Regions from separate parts of the Rugamonas sp. FW305-51 genome, predicted to be linked through region 1. Evidence: predicted binding sites of a transcription regulator. Region 1 holds the regulator's gene; the other holds the start of a gene.

What was found. Region 1 encodes LexA, which represses DNA repair genes until DNA is damaged. Its sites were predicted from a motif close to ACTGTATNNNNATACAGT; they were not measured.
Region 2: the regulator LexA is predicted to act here: its motif matches at 6,207-6,224, upstream of recA (recombinase RecA).

Annotation. Positions count from the first base shown of each region.
Region 1 is NZ_JBYSZG010000057.1:20,773-28,324, reverse strand. Features, by position in the region: gene AC3WOS_RS25535 (replicative DNA helicase) at 1-510, opposite strand, end outside; gene rplI (50S ribosomal protein L9) at 738-1,190, opposite strand; gene rpsR (30S ribosomal protein S18) at 1,224-1,514, opposite strand; gene priB (primosomal replication protein N) at 1,530-1,838, opposite strand; gene rpsF (30S ribosomal protein S6) at 1,856-2,242, opposite strand; gene lexA (transcriptional repressor LexA) at 2,510-3,148, shown strand; gene AC3WOS_RS25505 (cystathionine gamma-synthase family protein) at 3,308-4,552, opposite strand; gene purF (amidophosphoribosyltransferase) at 4,614-6,137, opposite strand; gene AC3WOS_RS25495 (CvpA family protein) at 6,175-6,663, opposite strand; gene AC3WOS_RS25490 (SPOR domain-containing protein) at 6,688-7,552, opposite strand, start outside.
Region 2 is NZ_JBYSZG010000032.1:626-8,177, reverse strand. Features, by position in the region: gene AC3WOS_RS19820 (S9 family peptidase) at 1-1,474, opposite strand, end outside; gene AC3WOS_RS19815 (sodium:solute symporter family protein) at 1,553-3,595, opposite strand; gene AC3WOS_RS19810 (DUF4212 domain-containing protein) at 3,592-3,861, opposite strand; gene AC3WOS_RS19805 (sensor histidine kinase) at 3,854-5,377, opposite strand; gene AC3WOS_RS19800 (response regulator) at 5,374-6,081, opposite strand; gene recA (recombinase RecA) at 6,286-7,383, shown strand.

The DNA of each region.
Region 1 (7,552 bases):
CACGGCGGTCCAGCCAGCGGCGCCGCGGGCACCCTGCTCGGCGATGGCGAAGATCTTCGATTCGGCCTCGTCGAGCATCTGCTTGACTTCCTTGCCCTGGGGGCTGAAGGCCTGGCCGGAGATCTCGTCGGCCACCGTGATGAGCTGGCGCAAAATGCCACGATCGCGCACGATCTCGGCATAACGGCGGATGTTGGCCGCCGATGGCGTGTTTTGCGCCATCGCATTCAGGTAGGAAATACCCCCCACGTCGTCCGCCTTGCCCAGCTGGGTCAGCGCTTCGAACACGGTGATCACGTCGGCCGGCTTGGAGCCGTTGATCAGCCGCACGATCTGTTCGAAGATGATGCGGTGGTCATAGCGATAGAAGTCTTCCGCATGCATGAAGTCGGCGATGCGGTCAAACGCCGCATTGTCACGCAACAAACCGCCGATCACAGACTGTTCTGCTTCGATGGAGTGCGGTGGAATGCGGAGCGAATCGACTTGTGGATCTGGGGGGGCGTTCATGGCGCGAATTATACCTGCATAGTCGTCCGTCAAAAATTATTGACGAGAAAAAAGTTCGTAGCTGGGCTACAAAAATGGGCGCGCGCCGCAGGTGGCGTGGCAAGAATATGCTGCACAGCAACATCTTGCCAAATAAGCCAAATGGGCGGCCCATAGAAAAAGCCGGGCAAGCCCGGCTTTTTCTGGCGCTGCAGCGGGCGTTGCCGCCCGCGTCTAGCGTGTGTTACTTAGGCAGCTTCGCCCACGACAGCAACGGTCACTTCCACCACCACGTCGGTGTGCAGGGCAACGGTCACTGGGTGCTCGCCGGTGGTCTTCAGAGGACCGGTAGGCATGCGCACGGCAGCTTTTTCCACGGCGAAACCAGCTTTGGTCAGCGCTTCAGCGATGTCGAAGTTGGTCACGGAACCGAACAGACGGCCGTCCACGCCCGCTTTTTGCGACACGTTCACGGTCATGCCGTTCAGCTTCTCGCCTTGGGCTTGGGCAGCGGCCAGCTTGGCGGCAGCAGCTTTTTCCAGTTCAGCGCGCTTGACTTCGAATTCCGCCACGGCGGTCGCGGTAGCGCGGCGAGCCATTTTTTGCGGAATCAGGAAGTTACGTGCGTAACCGTCTTTGACTTTAACGACTTCACCCAGGTTGCCCAGGTTAACGACTTTTTCCAACAGAATGATTTGCATAGTTCTCTCCAGGATCTTATCTGTACGACGCGATTAAGCGTGGTGCAGATCGGTGTATGGCAGCAGCGCGAGGTAACGAGCGCGCTTGATTGCGGTGTCAACTTGACGCTGGTAGTGCGCCTTGGTACCGGTCAGACGTGCTGGCATGATCTTGCCGTTTTCCTGGACGAAATCTTTGAGCGTGTCTACGTCTTTGTAGTCCACTTGTTCCACGTGTGCAGCGGTGAAGCGGCAGAACTTCTTACGTTTGAACAGTGGGTTTTGCTGCTTGCGCTTTTCTTTCAGCTTGAGCTTGTTTTTGTCGAACTTTTTACCGAATGCCATTTTAGGCTCCTGTATCTAAATAGGTGCGCTGTCTGCGACAGCACGAAAATCAATGATGTGAAATACCAGGCTTTTGCTATTGCGGCTTTTCTTGTTCAGAAATCCCGTGAACTGATATACGCCTGCCAGTGGCGCCTGGCTGAAGCGGCCTGAAATGTCGCCCGCGGCAACCGCGGACACTTCAAACTCGCTCAACCTGGCGATGCCCGCCTCCATCTGCTGCGACCTGTGCTGCAAGGTGGCATTCACAATCGGCATGCCGGCCGGGGTGTACCGGATGGCGTCCCGCTCGGCGATGAGGGCGGTAAACTGGAGCTGGTTCAGTTCGGAATCCTGCTCAATTAAGCGGCTGGAGCAGCGGCTGCTGCTGGAGCTTCAGCGCGATGGGATTTCGCTGCATCTTCACGTTGTACCGACTTCATCATTGGCGAAGGAGCGGTTTCCGCTTTCTTCATCTTGACGGTCAGATGACGCAACACGGCATCATTGAATTTGAATGCGGTTTCCAGCTCGACCAGGGTCTCGTTGTCGCACTCGATGTTCATGCAGATGTAGTGTGCTTTGGCCAGTTTCTGGATCGAGTAAGCCATTTGACGACGGCCCCAATCTTCAACACGGTGTACCGAACCGCCGCGGGTGGTTACGCTGGCTTTGTAACGTTCGATCATGGCGGGCACTTGCTCGCTCTGGTCCGGATGGACGATAAATACTATTTCATAGTGACGCATGCAAACTCCCTTAAGGACTGTGAAAATAGCCCACCCTGGCGTCAAGACAGGTGTGGGAAGAGGTAAGCCGGCGACTATAGCAGCTTTCCTGCCAAAGTTCAATACCGATAGCCGTTTTGCCCGTGGCGGGCGCCAAATGGCGCCCGGTGTGCGCCCCGCGCAAGTTTTTTTCACATTATTTCGCCCAAAGCAAGAAATCCCTCTTGCAATCACAGGCGCACTGTACAAAAATACAGACTGTCTATATACACAGCCCCTGGCGCCCCCATGATTAAGCTCACTGCACGGCAAGAACAAATTCTCAACCTGATCAAGGATGCCATCGAAAACACCGGCTTCCCGCCCACCCGCGCCGAGATCGCCAACGAGCTGGGCTTCAAGTCCGCCAACGCGGCCGAGGAACACCTGCAAGCGCTGGCGCGCAAGGGCGCCATCGAAATCGCGGCCGGCACCTCGCGCGGCATCCGCCTGCTGGGCCAACATGCGGAAGCGGCGGCGGCCAAGGTGGCCGCGTCCGTGATGATGTCGCTGCCGCTGATCGGGCGCGTGGCGGCCGGCTCGCCCATCCTGGCGCAGGAAAACCTGGAGACCAGCTACAGCGTGGACCCGGCCCTGTTCTCGGCCAAGCCCGACTTCCTGCTCAAAGTGCGGGGCGAATCGATGCGCGACGCCGGCATCATGGACGGCGACCTGCTGGCCGTGAAAAAAGTAGACAGTGCCAAGAACGGCCAGATCGTCGTGGCCCGCATCGGCAACGATGTCACGGTCAAGCGCTACCGCAAGACCGGCTCGACCATCGAACTACTGCCGGAGAACCCCGACTTCAAGATCATCAAGGTCGACCCGGAAGCGGACGAATTCGCCCTCGAAGGCCTGGCCGTGGGCCTGATGCGCACCTGGCACTAAGCCGCCCATCCGCCCCGAGCCAGCAGGCCCGCGGCGCCGAATAAAAATGGGGACGTACCCCATTTTCAGGTAGGCCTGAAAATGGGGTACGTCCCCATTTTTTAAAACGCTGCCGTCTTTCCCAACCGAAAAATGGGGTACGTCCCCATTTTTTGGGGTTTAGCAGCCGGCCAGGGCGGTGCGGAAGTCGTCCAGCAAGTCCGCCTCATCCTCGATGCCCACCGATACCCGGATCAGCGATTCGGCAATGCCCATCGATGCCCGGCGCACTGGACCCATTTCGTAGAAGATGGTGTGCGCCACCGGGATGATCAGCGTGCGCGTGTCGCCCAGGTTGCTGGCCGGGATGGCCAGCTTGAGCCGGTTCAGGAAGTCGAAGCAGTCGATGCCGTCCTTGAGCTCGAAACTGAGCAGCGAGCCATACGTGCGGAACAGCTCGCCCGAAATGCCATGCTGCGGGTGCGACGCCAGGCCGGGGTAATACACGGCCGCCACCCGCTCGTCCGCTTCCAGCAGGCGCGCCAGCGCCAGCGCGTTCGAGCTGGTGCGCTCCATGCGCAGCGCCAGCGTTTCCGCGCCCACGGCGATGTGGTGCGCCGCCTCCGGCGCCAGCGAGGCGCCAAAATCGCGCAAGCCCTTGGCCCGGATCTGCGCCAGCCCCCATTGCACCGGCGCCGCCTTCTTGTAGTTCTCGTAGATGTGCGGATAGCGCGTCCAGTCATAGGCGCCCGTGTCGGTCAGGCTGCCGCCCAGCGCGTTGCCGTGGCCGCCGATCGACTTGGTCAGCGCGTTGACCACCAGCCCCGCCCCCACCGCCTTGGGCAGGAACAGGTAAGGCGTCGTCATCGTGTTGTCGACCACATACAGGATGCCGCGCGCCTGGCACAGCTCGCCGATGCGCTTCAAGTCCGCCACCTGGGTGCGCGGGTTGGCGATGGTTTCCACGAACACGATACGGGTGGCCGGCGTCAGCGCCGCTTCCACGTTGGCCACGTCGGTGGCGTCCACGAAGGCCACGTCCACGCCCTGCCCGGCCACGGTCTGCCACAGGCTGTTGGTATTGCCGAACAAGAACGACGACGACACCACATGGTCGCCCGCCCGCAGCAGCGACTGGAACACGGCGCCGATGGCGCCCATGCCGGTGGCGAAGCAGATGGTGCCCACGCCCTGCTCCATCTTGTTGACCTTGTCTTCCAGCGCCGAGATGGTGGGATTGCCTTGGCGGCCGTAGCGGAAGCCCGGCTCCTTGCCCTGGAACACGGAAGCCAGCTGGCGCGCATCGCCATAGCCGAAGGCGACCGAGGTGTGGATGGGCTTGTGCAGCGAGCCGTGCTCGATGCCCTTCTGCCGGTCGTTGTGCAGGATGGTGGTGGTGAAGCCGTAGTTTTTCTTGTCGTTCATGTCGAGTCCGAATACAAAAAACCCGGCGCGGGCATCAGCCGGCGCCGGGTGGGAACTTAACTTAGCCTTCCGTGGTGGCCAGGTTCAGGTTCAGCTGGGAGCGGGCCGCATCCTCGGCCGGCGCGGCCTTGGGGTGATGACGGGCATATTCCAGCTTGTCCAGGTAGTCCTTGGAAATGTCGCCCGTGACGTAGATGCCGTCGAAGCACGACGCCTCGAAGCTCTTCAGTTCCGGATTGACGTCGGAAATGGCGCGCTTGAGCGACTCGATGTCCTGGTACACCAGCGCATCGGCCGTGATTTCGCGGCACACTTCCTCGTTGGTGCGGCCGTAGGCGATCAGCTCGTCGCGGGTAGGCATGTCGATGCCGTACACGTTAGGGTAGATCACCGGCGGCGCGGCCGAGGCGAAGATCACTTTCTTGGCGCCCGCTTCGCGCGCCATCTGCACGATCTCGCGGCTGGTGGTGCCGCGCACGATGGAGTCGTCCACCAGCAGCACGACCTTGTCCTTGAACTCGGAAGCGATGGCGTTCAGTTTCTGGCGTACCGACTTCTTGCGCGCGGCCTGGCCCGGCATGATGAAGGTGCGGCCGATGTAGCGGTTCTTGATGAAGCCTTCGCGGTATTCGATGTTCAGCGCCAGCGCCAGCTGGATGGCGGCCGGACGGGACGAATCGGGAATCGGCATCACGACGTCGATCTCGCCATCCTTGAATTCGCGGCGGATCTTCTCGGCCAGGTATTCGCCCATCTTGAGGCGGGTGGCGTAGACGGAGGCGCCGTCGATCACGGAGTCGGGACGGGCCAGGTAGACGAACTCGAACACGCAAGGGTTGAGCGACGGATTGTCGGCGCACTGGCGCGCGTGCAGCTTCTTGTCGGCGTCGATGAACACGGCCTCGCCCGGCGCGATGTCGCGCACGAAGCGGAAGCCCATGCCTTCCAGCGCCACGGATTCGGAGGCGACCATGAATTCCTCGCCCTGCTCCGTCTCATTGATGCCCAGGCACAGGGGACGGATGCCGAACGGATCGCGGAAGGCCAGCAGGCCGATGTCGGCGATCTGGGCCACGGCTGCGTAGCCGCCACGCACACGGCGGTGCAGCACGGCCACGGCCTTGAAGATGGCGTCCGCGTCCAGCACCAGGCCGGTGGTGGCCTTCTGGATTTCGTGCGCGAGCACGTTCAGCAACACTTCCGAGTCGGAATCGGTGTTGATGTGGCGGCGGTCGTTCTTGAACATCTCCTGCTTGAGCTGTTCCCAGTTGGTCAGGTTGCCGTTGTGGGCCAGCGTGATGCCGTACGGCGCGTTGACGTAGAACGGCTGCGCTTCCTCCTCGCTCGACGAGCCGGCGGTAGGATAGCGGCAGTGGCCGATGCCGGTATTGCCTTGCAGCGTACGCATGTTCCGGGTACGGAACACGTCGCGCACCAGGCCGTTCGCCTTGTGCATGGCGAACATGCTGCTGTGGTTGGTTGCAATGCCTGCTGCATCCTGGCCGCGGTGCTGCAACAGCAGCAATGCGTCATACAGCAGTTGATTGACAGGTTGATGGGAAACGACGCCGACGATGCCACACATGGTGTGCTCCTAGACTGGTATTACTGATTTAAAGAATTCAAAAATTCACATGCTGCGCCAGCGCAGCAGGCAGGAAGGGTTTCACGGTACGCGCCCCGGTCTCCGCAAGCGGACTCAACAACGCGTTGCGCCAGAACGCCTGGCGCGGTATGGACGTCATGCCGCACAGGATGACGACCGCCAAGACGATCACCAGGCCCCGACCCAGGCCGAACAGGCCGCCCAGGCCCCGGTCCACCAGGCTCAGGCCGCCGGCCTGCACCAGGGCGTCCAGCGCCATCGTGAGCAGGCCCATCAAAATCCGCGCGCCGATGAACAGCGCGATAAAGGCCAGGATCAGCCGCACCACTTCGCCCGGCACCACCTCCGGCAACATGTGCGCCAGCGACGCGCTGTAGGCGTTGGCCACGATGAAGGCGATGATCCAACTCGCCAGCGAAAACATTTCCTTGACCAGGCCGCGCATGGTGCTGATGACGATGGAGGCCACCAGCACGAAGATCACCAGATAATCGAATAACGTCACGTCTAACCTATCCGTCGCGCCGCGTTATACGGGAACCAGGCTGCCGCTCAGGCCCAGCTTGCCCAGCTTGGCGCGCACTTTCTCCGCCTCTTCCTTGCTGGAGAACGGGCCCACGCGCACGCGGGTGCGTTCGCCGGCCTGGGTCGGCACTTTCTGCGTGTACGACTTGATGCCGGCGCCGCGCAGCTTCTCCTGCAACTCGTCCACCTTGTCCTGGGTGGCCAGCGCGGCCACCTGCAGTACGAATTTCTGGCCAGCCGCCTCGGCCGGCTTGGCCGCCGCCTTGCCTTCCAGGATGGCCATGGCGCGGGCCGCGTCATCAGCCGACTTGGCCTCTTCCTTGACCGGCTTGGCTTCCGCCTTGTGTTCCGGCTTGGCGTCCGCCTTCGCTTCCAGCCTGGCTTCCGCCTTGGCGTCGGCCTTCGCCTCCGTCTTGTGCTCGGGCTTGGCTTCGGCCTTCAGGTCCGGCTTGTGCTCGGGCTTGGCTTCCGCCTTGGCCTCGGTCTTCACCTCGGGCTTGTGTTCGGGCTTGGCCGGCTTGGCTTCCACCTTGGCCAGCTCGGCCGCGGGGATGGTTTCCTTGGGCTTGGCAGGCACGGCGGCCGGCTTGGGCTCGGCGACGGCCTTGGGCTCGGCCACGACGGCAGCGGCAGCGGCAGGCGCCGGCTTGGCCGCGCCAGCCTTGGGCGGCTCGGTGACGATTTCTTCAGTATTGTCCAAAGCGGCGCTGGCCGCTACCGTTGCCGCAGCGGGCAGTTCGGCGCTCTTGTCCTTGGATGGAATCTTGATGTCGATGTCGGACGACAAGGGCTTGGGCTCGGAATCGAGCACCATGGGCAGGCCCACGGCGACGGCCAATGCCAGGGCGATGGCGCCCACCAGGCGGCGG
Region 2 (7,552 bases), on a different contig from region 1:
CGATATCGTCCTGCATCTTCAGGCCCCATTGCTTCCAGCCGGCGCGGAAGTGGCGGCTGCCGTGGCCCGTGCTGCCGCGGTATTCCGGCTCCAGCACGGCGTAGCCGCGCGAGGCGAGGAATTGCGATTCCGGATGGAAGCCCCAGCTGCTGCCGCGCACATAGGGGCCGCCGTGGACCAGCACCACCAGCGGTAGCTTGTCCTTCCTGTCCTTGGGCAGGGTCAGCAGGGCCGGAATATCGAGGCCGTCCCGGGCCCGGTAGTGCACCACGGCCTGGGGCCCCATCTCGGCCGGCGCGATGTGGGCGAAGGTTTCGCCCACCAGCTGCAAGGCCTTGCTGTCGCGGTTGTACAGCAGGTAGCTGTGCGGCTGGCGGTCGGAATAGGCCTCCACCAGCACCCAGGCCGTCTGCGGCCGGGCCGGCAGGGTCAGCAGGTTGACGGTGGACTGCAGCTTGGCGTCCACGGCCGCCTGCAGCGCCTTCATGTCCGGGTCCAGCCAGTGGACTTCTTCGGCGTCGCCGCGGTAGCGCACGCCCAGCAGCTTGTGCTCGTTCATGATGACCTGGCCGTCGAAGTCATAACCCTGCACCCGCAGCAGCGGCTGTTCGCTGAACTTGCCGGCGGCCAGGTCGAACGTGTACAAGGCCGACTTGTCTTCATGCTGGCCCCAGCCGCTCACGTACAGCTTGCCGTCCGGGCCGAAGCCGAGCGGATGGAAGCGCAGGCCCTGGCCCGTGTAGGGGTTGAAGGCCGACACGGCGCGCCACTGGCCGTTGGCCGGGTCCAGGTACTGGATGGTGGCCGTGCCCTTGTCGGTGGTGACGGTGATGCGCGGCTCGCCGTGCTGGTCCAGCAGCCAGCCGGTGTTGTTGTCCGGCGCCTCGATGGTCTTGACGCGCCCGGTCAGCGTGTTCAGCCGCTGCAGCTGGAAGTCGCCCAGCCGGCCCGCTCCCTCCACGCTGGGATGGAGCACGTAAATGAACTCGGAATCCTGGGCCCCGGGCTGGTCCAGCAGGTAGGTGTTCCACGGCAGCAGGTGGTGCCCATGGCCATCCTGGATGAAGGCGCTGCCGCGCTCGGCCAGCTGGCGGTAGTTGCTGCCGTCGCGGTCGACGGCGTACAGTCCCGGCGCATAGCGCTGGTCGCCCTGGCCAAGGTCGCGGTCGCTGGCCGTAAAGACCAGGCGCTGGTCGTTGACCCAGGCGAAGCGCCCGATGTCGGCATCGCGGAAGTTGGCGGCGATTTTCGTTTCGTTGTTGCTCAGGTCAACGATGGCCAGGCGGTCGCGTTGGCCCTTGAACGCCACCTTGGCGGCCAGGAACTTGCCGCTGGGCGAGAGCTTGGCGCCGGTGAAGGCGGGATTGTCGAAAAAGCTTTCCAGCGGCGGCGGGGTGGTTGCGGCAGCAGCGCGTGCCAGCAGGGCACAGCCCAGCAGGACGGCGCGCAGCAGGGGGGCAGGAGAGTGCATCATTAGTCAGTAGAAATTATCAGGCAGGATATTTTGCCATATTAATAATTTCCACAGAATAACATTGCCGACTCAACTTGGCTATGGTTCCGGCGCTCTAATATAGTCCACCATGGAGGCGATGCGGTGCGCCGGGGCCGGCGTGGCCAGGCTGACGGCGGCCATGGCCAGCAGCCCGGCCGGCACGCCGAAGATGCCGGCCGAGATGGGGGCGATGTGCAGCCACTGGCCGGCCGCGCTGCCGCCCAGCACGGGGCTGGTGTGCACCATGTAGTAGACGCACATGCAAAAGCCGGTGGTCATGCCGGCCAGGGCGCCGTAGTGGTTGGCCCGCTTCCAGAACACGCCCAACACCAGGGCCGGCACCAGGGTCGAGCCGGCCAGCGAAAAGGCCGCCCCCACCAGCGACAGGATGTCGCCCGGCTTTTGCGAGGCGGCATAGGCGGCGATGAAGGCCACGGCCAGCAGCAGCAGCTTGGAGATGGTGACCCGCTTCTGGGTCGAGGCCGTGGGGTCGACCAGCTTGTAGTAGACGTCGTGCGACAGGGCGTTGGAGATGGCCAGCAGCAGGCCGTCGGCCGTGGACAGGGCGGCCGCCAGCCCGCCGGCCGCCACCAGGCCGGAAATGACGTAGGGCAGGCCGGCGATCTCCGGCGTGGCCAGCACCAGCACGTCGCCGTCGATGCCGATCTCGGCCAGCTGGACGATGCCGTCGTGGTTGATGTCGGTGATGTTGAGCAGCGGATTGGCCTTGTCCACATTGGCCCAGTACGATACCCAGCTGGGCAGGTGGGCGTAGTCGCTGCCCACCAGGGCGTTGTAGATGTCGTACTTGACCAGCACGGCCAGGGCCGGGATGGTCAGGTAGATCAGCAGCACGAAGAACAGGGTCCAGAACACGGAAATGCGGGTCTCGTCCACCGAGGGCGTGGTGTAGGAGCGCATCAGGATGTGGGGCAGGCCGGCCGTGCCCACCATCAGGCAGAACACGAGGGCCAGGAAATTGTTGCGCTTGATGTCGGACTGCTCGGGCGTGCCCGGGTAGGGCTGGGCGTGCGGCGTGAGCGGCTCGGCCCGCGCCTGGTACTGGTCGCGCGCCTCGGTCCATAGTCGGTTGGCCTCGTCCACATTCTTCGGATAGGCGATCAGGGCCCGCTCGGCGGCGCGAATTTCCAGCAGCGAGGCGTTGCGCTGCTTGATGCGGTCCAGGTGGCGCTGGGCTTCGATGCGGCCCACTTCCCACGACACGGGCAATTGCTGCAGCCGCGCGTCATACTCGGCCGCCCGCTGGCGGAACGTGGCCCGCACCTGGGCTTCCCTGGGGTCGTGCTGCAGCACGGCCTCGCGCGCGCTCAGGCGCGGCAGCAGCTTGCCGTAGGCCAGCTGGGGGATGGGATTGTCGCTGTGCTTGACGGCCAGCCACATGGCCGGGATCAGGAAGGCCACCACGATGATGATGTACTGCGCCACCTGGGTCCAGGTGATGGCGCGCATGCCGCCCAGGAAGGAGCACACCAGGATGCTGGCCAGCCCGAGGAAGATGCCGACCGAGAAATCGACGCCCGTGAAGCGCGACGCGATCAGGCCCACGGCATAGATCTGCGCCACCACATAGGTGAACGAGATGGCGATGGTGGCCGCCACGGCCAGCATGCGCACGGCCCGCCCGCCGTCGCCGCCGTCGTAGCGGGCGGCCAGGAAGTCGGGGATGGTGTACTGGCAGAACTTGCGCAGGTAGGGCGCGATCAGCAGCGCCACCAGGCAGTAGCCGCCGGTCCAGCCCATGATGTAGGCCAGGCCGTCGAAGCCGCGCAGGTACAGCCCGCCGGCCAGGCTGATGAAGCTGGCCGCCGAGATCCAGTCGGCCGCCGTGGCCATGCCGTTGAACATGGCCGGCACGCGCCGCCCCGCCACATAGTATTCGAGCACGTTGGAAGTGCGGCTGAGCACACCGATCGACGCATACAGCACGATGGTGCCGAACATGAACAGATAGCCTATCCACTGGCGCGGCATGCCTTCCTGCTCCAGCACGGCCAGCGCCACCAGGAAGCAGGCGAAGCCGGCCGTAAACCACAGGTAGGTGCTGCGCAGGCGGCGGAACAGCGAGCGGCGCGCCGTCATGGACGCTCCTGGCCGTGCTGGCGCCGCCACTGCCGGTCCAGGCGCCGCATGCGCCAGGCGTAGATGCCGAGGATGGCCAGGTAGACCAGGCAGCCGCCCTGGGCCGCCAGGTAGAACGACAGGGGCCAGCCGAACAGGTTCAGGCCAGCCAGTTCGCGGGCGAAGAAGGCGGCGCCGAAGGTGGTGAGCAGCCACAGCAGCAACAGCAGGCCGCTCAGGTGGCGCGTGCGTTGCCAGTGGGCCGATGGCGGGGCGTGCTTATCCATAGTAGATGGTCTCGTCGTCGGGCGCGGGCGGCGCCGGCAGCAGGGGGAAGGTGAGGCGGAACAGGCTGCCGGGCAGCTTGGCCGACTGGCTGCGCGGATTGGCGTAGATGTCGACTTCGGCGCCGTGCTGCTGGGCCACTTCGCGCACGATGGCCAGCCCCAGGCCGCTGCCTTCCACATTGCTGCCCAGGATGCGGTAGAAGCGCTCGAACACCCGTTCCCGCTCGGCCGGCGCGATGCCGGGGCCCGTGTCCTCCACTTCCAGGAAGGCGTGCTCGGCCGTGGCATGGACCCGCACGGTGACGCTGCCGCCGGCCGGCGTGTAGCGCAGCGCGTTGTCGATCAGGTTGGACAGCATTTCACGCAGCATGGTGGGGTCGCCGGCGATCTGCACCGGCTCCGGCGGCGGTTCCAGGCCCAGGTCGATCTGATTGGCGAACGAGGCCGGCACCCAGTCCTGCACCACGTTGCGGGCCAGTTCGCCCAGGTCCAGCGGCGTGAAGGCGACCCCGGCCTGGGGCTGGTTTTCCGTGCGGGCCAGGGCCAGCAGCTGGTTGACGAGGCGGGTGGCGGCCTGCGAACTCTTGGCCAGCTGCTCGAGCGAACGGTGGATTTCCTCGTGGTCGGTCTGGCGCAAGGCCAGCTCGGACTGGGTGCGCATGCCGGCCAGCGGCGTTTTCATCTGGTGCGCGGCGTCGGCGATGAAGCGCTTTTGCATGGCGATCGATTGCGACAGGCGGCCCAGCATGTCGTTCAGGGAATTGACCAGCGGCGAGATTTCCTCGGGCACCTGGCGCGCTTCGATGGGACTCAAGTCGTCCGGGTTGCGGGCCCGGATCCGCTCCTGCAGCTGGGCCAGCGGCGACAGCCCGCGTGCCAGCGCAAACCACACCAGGGCCAGCACGATGGGCAGGATGATGAACTGCGGCAGGATCACGCCCTTGATGATCTCGTTGGCCAGCTTGGCCCGCTTTTCCAGCGTCTCGGCCACCTGCACCAGGGCCTGGTGGGTGTCGTCCGGGTCTTCGTGGTCGAGCTTGACGTAGGAATAGGCCACCCGCACCTGGGTGCCGTGCATGGTGTCGTTGCGAAAGTGGACGGTGCCGGCCCGGAAGTAATCCTCCTCCTGGGGCGGCGGCAGGTCGCGGTCGCCGTCCACATAGACCCCGCCCGGGCCCAGGATCTGGAAGTAGACGTTGTCCACGTCGTCGGCCCGCAGGATGTCGCGCGCCGTGCCGGGCAGGCGCTTGGTGACGGTGCCGTTGACGGCATGCACCTGCTGGGCCAGCACGGTCACGCTGTCCTCGAGCGCATGGTCGAACGGCTGGTTGGCGATGGACTTGGCCACCAGGTAGGTGATGGCGATGCTCATGGGCCACAGCAGCAGCAGGGGGGCCAGCATCCAGTCCAGGATTTCCCCGAACAGCGAATGCTGGATTTCCTCGTCGCGCTCGGCGGCCGGCGGCTGGTAGTCGTCGGCGGCCTGGGCGGCCCCTGGCGCGTCGGCCGGACTCACTTGGCCTCGGGCTTGGCGGCGTCGGCGGGCGCCGGTTCGCTGTATTTCTCCAGGCAATAGCCGAGGCCGCGCACGGTGGCGATGCGGATGCCGCCCACTTCGATCTTCTTGCGCAGCCGGTGCACATAGACTTCGATGGCGTTGTTGCTCACTTCCTCGCCCCATTCGCACAGGTGGTCCACCAGCTGCTCCTTGGACACCAGGCGGCCGCTGCGGGCCAGCAGGATTTCCAGCAAGCCCAGTTCACGGGCCGACAGTTCCAGCATCTGGTCGTTGATGTAGGCGCTGCGGCCAACCTGGTCGTAGCTGAGGGGGCCGTGGCGCACCACGGTGGCGCCGCCGCCGGCGCCGCGCCGGGTCAGGGCCCGCACCCGCGCTTCCAGCTCGGACAGGGCGAACGGCTTGGCCATGTAGTCGTCGGCGCCCAGGTCCAGGCCATTGACGCGCTGCTCGATGGAGTCGGCCGCCGTCAAAATCAGCACCGGCAGCAGCGAGGCGCGCGCGCGCAGCCGGCGCAGCACTTCCAGCCCGGACAGCTTGGGCAAGCCCAGGTCCAGGATCAGCAGGTCGAATTCCTGGGTCGACAGGGCCGTGTCGGCATCCTGGCCGTTTTTCACGCAATCGATGGCATAGCCGGACTGGCGCAGCGAGCGGGTCAGTCCATCGGCCAGCACACTGTCATCTTCGGCAAGTAAAATACGCATGAGTCACTCCGGCGGCAGAAGCCTGTATTGTGTGACATTTCCCCCGGCGAAGCGAATTTTTGTGTCGGACGCCGTCAAGATTTGAGCAGTTTCAAACCTCCTGTAAAATCGCGCTTGCAATAAGCACTGTTTTTTTATACAGTATCGCTTGTACCGACTAAACCCACCCGCGCGTTCCCTTGCGCATCAGGCTGAAAGAACATTATGGACGACAAAAAAGGCGTAGTACCCGCATCTGAAAAGGCCAAGGCCCTCGCCGCTGCACTGGCGCAGATCGAAAAGCAGTTCGGCAAGGGTTCCGTGATGCGCATGGATGCCAGCACCCCGATCGAGGAAGTGCAGGTGGTGTCGACCGGTTCGCTGGGCCTGGACATCGCGCTGGGCGTGGGCGGCTTGCCGCGCGGGCGCGTGGTGGAAATCTATGGCCCTGAATCGTCGGGCAAGACCACGCTGACCCTGCAGACCATCGCGGAAATGCAAAAACTGGGCGGCACCTGCGCCTTCATCGACGCCGAGCACGCACTGGACGTGGGCTACGCGCAAAAGCTGGGCGTGAACCTGCACGAACTGCTGATCTCGCAGCCGGACACGGGCGAGCAGGCGCTGGAAATCTGCGACGCCCTGGTCCGTTCCGGCAGCGTGGACATGGTGGTGGTGGACTCGGTGGCGGCCCTGACCCCGCGCGCCGAGATCGAAGGTGACATGGGCGACTCGCTGCCCGGCCTGCAGGCCCGCTTGATGTCGCAGGCCCTGCGCAAGCTGACCGGCTCCATCAACCGCACCAACACGCTGGTGATCTTCATCAACCAGATCCGCATGAAGATCGGCGTCATGTTCGGCAGCCCGGAAACGACGACGGGCGGCAACGCCCTCAAGTTCTACGCTTCCGTGCGCCTGGACATCCGCCGCACCGGCTCCATCAAGTCCGGCGACGAAGTGATCGGCAACGAAACCAAGGTCAAGGTGGTCAAGAACAAGATCGCCCCACCGTTCAAGGAAGCCCACTTCGACATCCTGTACGGCGCCGGCACCTCGCGCGAAGGCGAGATCCTGGACCTGGGCGCGGAAGCGAAGATCGTCGAGAAGTCCGGTTCGTGGTACAGCTACAACGGCGAACGCATCGGCCAGGGCAAGGACAACGCCCGCGCCTTCCTGCAGGAGCGTCCGCAGCTGGCATGGGAAATCGAGAACAAGGTGCGCGAATCGCTGGGCGTGCGTGCGCTGCCGGCCTTGACCGAAGAGCAGGGTGGCCCGGCGGCCGTCAAGCTCAAGGCCGTCGACAGCAAGGCGGACGCGGCGTAAGAACGGCGTCGCTTTCCCGGCCCGCGCCGCGCCGCGTGGTCGGGAACGACCGATGACCGCAAGTACGAGCGACCACCGAAACGAGCGACCACCGAACCGCAGCGCGGCCGGTGGTTTGTTTTTTATGCAGACCGTGCGCCGTGCGCAGCATGTGCAAGGTCTACAGCAT